One region of the Acrocarpospora sp. B8E8 genome, then DNA from elsewhere that is predicted to be linked to it. Evidence: riboswitches for the same ligand, from Rfam matches in the RefSeq annotation. Region 1 holds a riboswitch; the other holds the start of a gene.
The links. Region 1 has a riboswitch for cobalamin ahead of cobN (cobaltochelatase subunit CobN). Riboswitches for the same ligand answer to the same signal wherever they lie in the genome.
Positions count from the first base shown of each region.

Region 2: linked by a shared signal. The riboswitch ahead of ABGB08_RS43105 (ribonucleoside-diphosphate reductase subunit alpha) and the one ahead of cobN (cobaltochelatase subunit CobN) in region 1 are both predicted to bind cobalamin.

Region 1 covers NZ_JBDPLV010000063.1:25,292-29,148, reverse strand. Annotated here, with positions in the region: gene cobN (cobaltochelatase subunit CobN) at 1-1,654, opposite strand, end outside; cobalamin riboswitch at 1,688-1,870, opposite strand; gene cobG (precorrin-3B synthase) at 2,059-3,441, shown strand; gene ABGB08_RS41590 (precorrin-8X methylmutase) at 3,438-3,857, shown strand, end outside.
Region 2 covers NZ_JBDPLV010000068.1:40,000-43,856, forward strand. Annotated here, with positions in the region: gene ABGB08_RS43100 (ribonucleotide-diphosphate reductase subunit beta) at 1-83, opposite strand, end outside; gene ABGB08_RS43105 (ribonucleoside-diphosphate reductase subunit alpha) at 83-2,212, opposite strand; cobalamin riboswitch at 2,340-2,530, opposite strand; gene ABGB08_RS43110 (tripartite tricarboxylate transporter substrate-binding protein) at 2,574-3,476, opposite strand; gene ABGB08_RS43115 (GntR family transcriptional regulator) at 3,645-3,857, shown strand, end outside.

The DNA.
Region 1 (3,857 bases):
CCGACCGCAGCGCGGCCAGCACGATGTCCCCGTCCTGAACGTAGAGTTCCCCCGGCGGTGGCCCCCAGTGGCGTTCCATCCCCTCCCGCAGGTCCTCGGGAAGTGTGCGATACCACTCGATGTAACGCTCGGCGGGGATACGTACGGGATTGCCCGCCAGCTGCTCCTCGGTGAGCCAGTCGGGATCCTGCCCACCGGCCGCGATGAGCGCGTGGATGAGCGCGTCGCCCTCGTGCCTGGGGAGATCCTCGCCGAGTTCGTAGCCGCTGGCCGCCATCGCGTCCAGCAACCGGACCACGCTCGCGGGCGTGTCCAGGCCGACGGCGTTGCCGATCCGGGAATGTTTCGTCGGATACGCCGACAACATGATCGCGATCCGCCGCTCGGCGGCGGGGACGTGCCGGAGCAGCCCGTGCCGTACCGCGATCCCGGCCACCCGCGCGGCCCGCTCCGGGTCGGCGACATACACGGTGAGCCCGTCCGCGTCGATCTCCTTGAAGGAGAAGGGAACGGTGATGAGCCGCCCGTCGAACTCCGGAATCGCGACCTGCGTGGCCGCGTCCAGCGGCGAAAGCCCGTCGTCCCCCGCCGCCCAGGAAGCCCGATCCCCCGTGAGGCAGAGCCCCTGAATGATCGGGATGTCCAGCTCCGCCAGCGCCCCCACGTCCCAGGCTTCGTCATCCCCGCCCGCCGACGCGGTCGCGGGCTTGGTCCCGCCGGCCGCCAGCACCGTGACCACAAGCGCGTCCACCCGCCGCAAAGCCGCGAAAAGCCCCGGCTCCGCCGTCCGGAGCGACGCGCAGTACACCGGCAGCGCCCGCCCCCCGGCCGCCTCGACGGCATCACAGAGCGCTTCCACGAACGCGGTGTTCCCGGCCACATGATGGGCCCGGTAGTAGAGCACCCCCACCACCGGCCGCGGGAGCTCGTCCCCGGACCCCTCACGGCGCGGTTCATGAACCGGCCGTCCGTCACCCCCATGACGCGGGAGCTCGTCCCCGGACCCCTCACGGCGCGATTCATGATCCGGCGGTCCGTCACTCCCATGACGCGGGAGCTCGTCCCCGGACCCCTCACGGCGCGATTCATGATCCGGCGGTCCGTCACTCCCATGACGCGGCCGCTCGCCCCACTTCCCGGGTTTCTCAGAACGGGGGTCGTGCAGCGGCCCCTCCTCCGCTGGCGACTGTCCAGACGGCAACGGGCCGCCTGCGTCCGCGCGATGGCCGGGACGGGACAGAATGCCCCAGGTGGGCAGTGGGGCGGGCGGTTCGAAGCCGTGGCCGGTGAGGAGCACCGTGTCGGAGAGGAAATGGTGGAGTTCCGCCAGGTTGGCCGGTCCGCCGTGGGCCAGGTACGCGTGTGCCTCGGCGCACACCCCGCCCGGGACGGTGGACAGTTCCATCAACTCGGCGTCGGGAGCCTGCTCACCTCCAAGCACGACCACCGGGACCGGCCCGGCGAGCAGGAGGTCCAAGCCCTCCTCCCAGGCCCGGCGGCCGCCCAGGAGCCGTACGACGACGAGATCGGCGCCGTCCAGCAGGTCAGGAAGATCGTCCGGCCGGAGCCTGGCCGGGTTCGCGAGGCGATAGCCGGCGCCGCTCGCACGGGCGCTGAGCAGGTCGGTGTCGGACGTGGACAGCAGCAGGATCACGCGAGAGCCCTCCCTCGGGGTCCGCGCCCCGGGTCGTCGAAGTCACGACGGCCCGAGTGTCCTGGCTCCCGGCTCGACGCTCCCCCCGGCCTTCCCTGTGACAGTGGCCATGGTGGGGTTCGCTCCCCGGTGACAGTGGCGGGACCGCGCCGGATTCACACCGGCTTCCTCATTCGCCGTCGCCACGAGCAGCGTATGCCAACCACCTTTTCCAGGACAGCCCACCCCACCTTCCCGACTATCGGGATGGCTTCTCATCACCGCGAATCGGGCGGCGACCCTTCGCCGTGACGCGAATGGATAGAACGCTCCAATGCGTACAGATCCACTTCGCGGTGATTTCGGGGGCCCGGCACCGCGCCCCGCGGGGAGCGAAGGGCCGGGCAGGCTTTACCATCCAGGATGTGGCTATTGCGGGACATAGCGGGATATCGGCGCGAAGCGTCCCAGATCTCATCCGGACTGGACCTGATGCCTGCCCCGGAGCCCTGCAGCTTCACCAGGCGGCGGATGGCCCGCTGGCCCGCGTACGCGTTCCTGGCGGCGAGCTCTCCACCGCCGCGCTCCACGCCCTGACCGCCGGCCTCGGCGACGGCTTCATCGAGCTGACCTCCCGCGCGAACATCCAGGTGCGCGCCCTCCGCGACCCGGCCGCCTTCGCCGCCGGAATCGCCGCCGCGGGCCTGCTCCCCTCCGCCACCCACGAACGTGTCCGCAACATCCTCGCCTCGCCACTGACCGGCCTCGGCCCATACGGCGTCCTCGATGTCCGCCCGCTGATCACCGCCCTGGACGAAGGCCTCTGCGCGCGTACGCCCCTGGCGGGCCTCCCTGGCCGATTCCTCTTCGCCCTGGACGACGGCACCGGCGACGTGGCCACCCAGAACGCCGATATATCGGCCATCCCTGACGCCGATTCCCTGCGAATCCTCCTCGCCGGGGAAGACCACGGAATCCGCTGTCCGGTCGAGGTCACCGTCCCGCTCATACTGACCGCCGCGGAATCCTTCCTCACCGAACGAACCGCCCAGAACAGCGAGGCGTGGCGGCTGGCCGAACTCCAGGACGGTCCAGCCCAGGTAGCCGCCCGGGTAGCCGAGCTGTTCACCTCCCATGTCACCGTCCCCGCCCAGACCACCGCCCTGCTCAACACCACCGCTACCGCCCAGGTCACCGCTCGTGCCGCCACCGAGGTCGCCGCCCGGCCCACCGTGGGCCAGACCTCGGCCGAAGGACCCGGTGATCGGCCCGGCGACGGTCGTCCGCCGCTGGGCGTCACTCCGCTGGGCGTCATTCCGCTGAGCGATGGGACGTATGCGATCGGAGCGGCCGTTCCGCTCGGGCGGTTGTCGGCGGCACACGCGGTAGTGCTCGCCGAGGTGGCCGGTTCGGAGGGAATCGTGCGGTTGACGCCCTGGCGCGGGGTGGTCGTGGCCGGGTTGTCGGCGGAGGACGCGGCGTCGGCTGAGGCCGCTCTGGGCGATGCGGGGCTGGTGACCGATCCCCGATCGCCCTGGGTGGGGGTGACGGCGTGCACGGGACGGCCGGGATGCGCGAAGTCGCTGACCGATGTGCAGGCGGACGCGCGGGCGTCGGTGCCGGCGCTCCGCGGGTCGAGGTCCGTGCATTGGGCCGGGTGCGAACGTCGTTGCGGGCGGCCTCGGGGTGAGGTCGTGGATGTGGTGGCGGTTCCGGGGGGTTATCGGGTGGATTTCGAGGGCGTCAGCCGTACCCATAGGGAATTGAACGCGGTTGTGGGGGATGTGCGAAGCAGGAGGATCGGGTGAGTTACGTCCGGAACGGTGCGGAGATCTATCGGCGGTCGTTCGCCACGATTCGCGCGGAAGCGGAATTGGGCGGGCTGCCGGAGGATGTGGCGCGGGTCGCGGTCCGGATGATCCACGCCTGCGGGATGGTGGATCTGGTGGGAGATCTGGCCTGGTCGCCTCGGGTGGTCTCGGCGGCGGGGACAGCGTTGCGTGGTGGGGCTCCGGTGTTGTGTGACGCGCGGATGGTGGCGTCGGGGGTGACGCGCAGGCGGCTTCCCGCTGGGAATGATGTGGTTTGCACGCTGGGGGATCCGCGCGTGCCCGAACTGGCGGAACGGCTGGGAACGACCAGGAGCGCGGCCGCTCTGGAATTGTGGCGGGATCGCCTGGAAGGCTCGGTCGTCGCCATCGGAAACGCTCCGACGGCGCTCTTC
Region 2 (3,857 bases), on a different contig from region 1:
CGGATCGCGGCCCGGTAGCGCTCGTAGAACTCGGGGTAGCGCATCGGGCGCAGGGTCAGGTCCATTCCAGGGTCGAGCAGCATTACTGGCACGCCTCGCAGGTCTCGGGGTTCTCCAGCGAACAGGCCACCGCTTCGGCGGCCACGGTGGTCTGCGCGATGCGGGTGGCCGGGCGGGAGCGCAGGTAGTACGTCGTTTTCAGGCCGCTCTTCCAGGCGTAGGCGTACATGGAGGAGAGCTTGCCGATCGTCGGCGCGGCCATGAACAGGTTGAGCGACTGCGCCTGGTCGATGTACGGCTGCCGCCCCGCCGCCAGGTCGATGAGCGCCTTCTGCGGGAGCTCCCACGCCGTCCGGTAGAGCAGTCTGAGGTCGCCGGGAATTTCGGGAATGTCGTGAACCGAGCCGTCGGCGCGTTTGATCGCGTCCCTGATCCGCTGGGTCCACAGCCCGCGCGCCTGGAGATCGCGTACGAGGTAGCGGTTGACCTGGAGGAACTCGCCGGAGAGGGTTTCGCGTTTGAAGACGTTGGAGACCTGGGGCTCGACGCATTCGTAGCAGCCGGCGATGGACGCGATGGTGGCGGTCGGGGCGATGGCGACGAGCAGCGAGTTGCGCAACCCGGTTCGCGCGATCCTGGCCCGCAGGCGATCCCACTCGGGGCTGCCGGGAACGTCGAAATGATCCGGGTGCAGGACGCCGCGCGCGGCGCGGGTGTCGGCGTAGGCGGGGTGCGGGCCGCGTTCCTCGGCCAGGTCGGCGGAGGTCGCGTACGCGGCGAGCGCGATCTCCTCGGCGATCCGGGTGGAGAGCGCCAGGGCCTCCGGCGAGTCGAACGGCAGCCGCAGCGCGAAGAACACGTCGGCCAGGCCCATCACGCCGAGCCCGATCGGCCGCCAGCGAAGGTTGGCGACCTCTGCTTCGGGCGTCGGATAGAAGCCCAGGTCGATCGTGCGGTCCAGGACGCGTACGGCACTGCGCACGGTCGCGCGCAGCCGTACCAGATCGACGCCGTCCGGCGTGAGATGGGCGGCCAGATTGATGGAGCCGAGGTTGCAGACGGCGGTCTCGCGGTCGGTGGTGACCTCCAGGATCTCGGTGCACAGGTTGGACAGGTGGATCACGTTCTCGGGGAGCGCCGTCTGGTTGGAGGTGCGGTTGGCGGCGTCCTTGAAGGTCATCCAGCCGTTGCCGGTCTGGGCGAGGGTGCGCATCATCCGGCCGTACAGGGTGCGGGCCGGGAACTGCTTGACGAAGCGGCCCTCGGCTTCGGCGGCGCGGTAGGCGGTGTCGAAGGCGGAGCTGTACAGGTCGATGAGGTGGGGAACCTCTTTGGGGTCGAAGAGGGACCAGGGTTCGTCGGCTTCGACGCGGCGCATGAACTCGTCCGGCACCCAGTTGGCCAGGTTGAGGTTGTGCGTCCGGCGGGCGTCCTCGCCGGTGTTGTCGCGCAGTTCCAGGAACTCCTCGATGTCGGCGTGCCAGGTCTCCAGGTAGACGCAGGCCGCGCCCTTGCGCCTGCCGCCCTGGTTGACGGCGGCCACGGAGGCGTCGAGGGTGCGCAGCCAGGGCACGATGCCGTTGGACAGACCGTTGGTGCCCTGGATCAGGCTGCCCCGGGAGCGGACGCGGCTCCAGGAGACGCCGATGCCGCCCGCGTACTTGGACAGCCTGGCGATCTGGGCGTATCGCTCGTAGATGCCCTCCAGCTCGTCCCGGGGCGAGTCGAGCAGGAAACACGAGGACAGCTGGGGGCGGCGCGCGCCGGAGTTGAACAGGGTGGGCGAGCTGGGCAGGTAGGCGAAGTCGGCCATCAGGCGGTAGAGCTCGTCGGCTTCGGCGACGGTCCCGGCCAGGCCGCAGGCGACCCGGAGGAGGAAGTGCTGCGGGCGTTCCAGCACGCGGCGGGTTCCGGGGTGGCGGAGCAGGTAGCGGTCGTAAACGGTGCGCAGGCCGAAATACTCGAACCGGTTGTCGTCGCCGATCAGCTCGTTCAGCTTGTCCGCGTGCGCGGCGACGAAATCGGCCAGCCGGTCCTGGATCAGCCCGGCCCGGTGGGTCGCGGCGATCGACTCCGCGAACGTGCGCACCCCTTCGGCGGCGGCCTCGTCGGCGATCAGCTCGCCGAGCAGCCGGGCGGCCCGTTTCGAGTTCCCCGGATCGGTGATCACCCCGGCCGCCGCGGCCTCGATCATCGCCCATCGATCGGTCATCTGCTCTCCCTCGCGAGTCCGGCACCCCCGGGTCCGGGGTTTCGGCACGCGTCGGAGCACGCGAAGGACCGCGCGGCTCGTCGGCGGGCCCTCCCACGAGGCCCGGCACAACCCGGCGCGGGCATCGGCCCGCGCGTCGGCCGCTGGCAGGTCTTCGGACTCGCGGGCGTCCTACTGGCCGTGGCTTCCCAGGCGCGTGCGCGCCCAGTGCCTGTGACGGCGGTCGTTCCCGCTCACCGCTGCGGGGCAGTCCCGGAATCACACCGGGTTCCCTTTTCACACCCCTCTGAGGAGTGAACCAGCAACGTCGAGAATCCTACATCTAGTGCCGTGCAGATCCGCAACCCCAACAAGTTGTGTTCTAAAGCACCCCAAGATCGGCCAGTACGTCCCTGGCGCGGTACGCTTCGGTGGCCAGCCACGCCCGGAAATCGGCGTCGGCCAGATACATGGGCGCCCACCGGTTCCGCAGCAGGAGGTGCCGCCAGGCCGCCGAGTCGCCGAGGTCGTGGCAGGCGTCCAGCAGCCGGGTCCTGTCCTCGTCGGCGAGCGCGCCGGGCGCGAGCAGCCCCCGCCAGTTCGCGTACGTGAGACGCGCGCCGGATTCCATCAAGGTCGGCGCGTCCACGCCGGGAATCCGTTCGGGGGCGGACACCGCGAGCGCCCGGAGCACGCCGGTCCGCAGGCGGGGCTCCAGGTCGCGGTAGCCGCCGATACCGACCGCGAACCTGCCGTCCAGGAGGGCCGCGGCCACCTGGGGGGTGTCGGCGAAAGGGGCGTATCTGAGCAGCCGGGCGTCCGCGCCGAGGCCGCGGGCGGTCAGACCGTACAGGACATGGTCGGGGCTGCCGGGGCCGCGGCCGGCCATCTCGACCGAGGCGGGATCGCGGAGCAGCGTCCTGGCCAGGCCGTCGAAGTCGCGGAACCGGGAGCGCGGCGCGGCGACGAACAGCAGCCACTCCCCGGCCATCCTGGCCAGCGGCGTGGTACTGGCGATGAGCGCGCCGGCGTCGTTGCCCGCCGCGGCCGCGACCAGCGCGGGCCCGGCCACCATCAGCCGGTCGGAACGCCGGGCCCGGGCGAACTCGGCGATCGTCACGATGCCGCCGTCGCACGGGGCGATCATGATCTTGGGGAGCCGGCCGCGCGCTTCGGCCATGGTCGCGAAAGCCCGGGGAAACAGGTCCCCCGCCGGCGCCGGGACGAACAGGAGGACGGGCCGGGCGAACCTCCGATCCGGCCCGGGCGCGCAACCCAGGGCCACAGCGAGCGTTCCCGCTCCCCACGCGAGAAACCGGCGACGCCGCAAATCCCACCACTTCCTCCCATAGTGACACTAAGCGTATAACTCAGGACATAACGTCACATCGGGCGGGGTTGACAGGGCGACCAATCGTCAATTAACTAATGCATTAATGGAATGAGGTGAACCTTGATCGATTTCACGCTCGACCGGAAGTCGGGCACGGCCACGTACGCCCAGCTGATCCAGCAGGTCGAGCACGCGCTGCGGCTCGGGCTGCTGATGCCGGGCGACCAGCTCCCGACCGCCAAGCAGGTCGTCGGGCGGCTGGCCATCAACCCCAACACCGTGCTGCGCGCCTACCGGGAACTGGAAGCGCGCGGCCTGGTGGAGGCGCTGCCC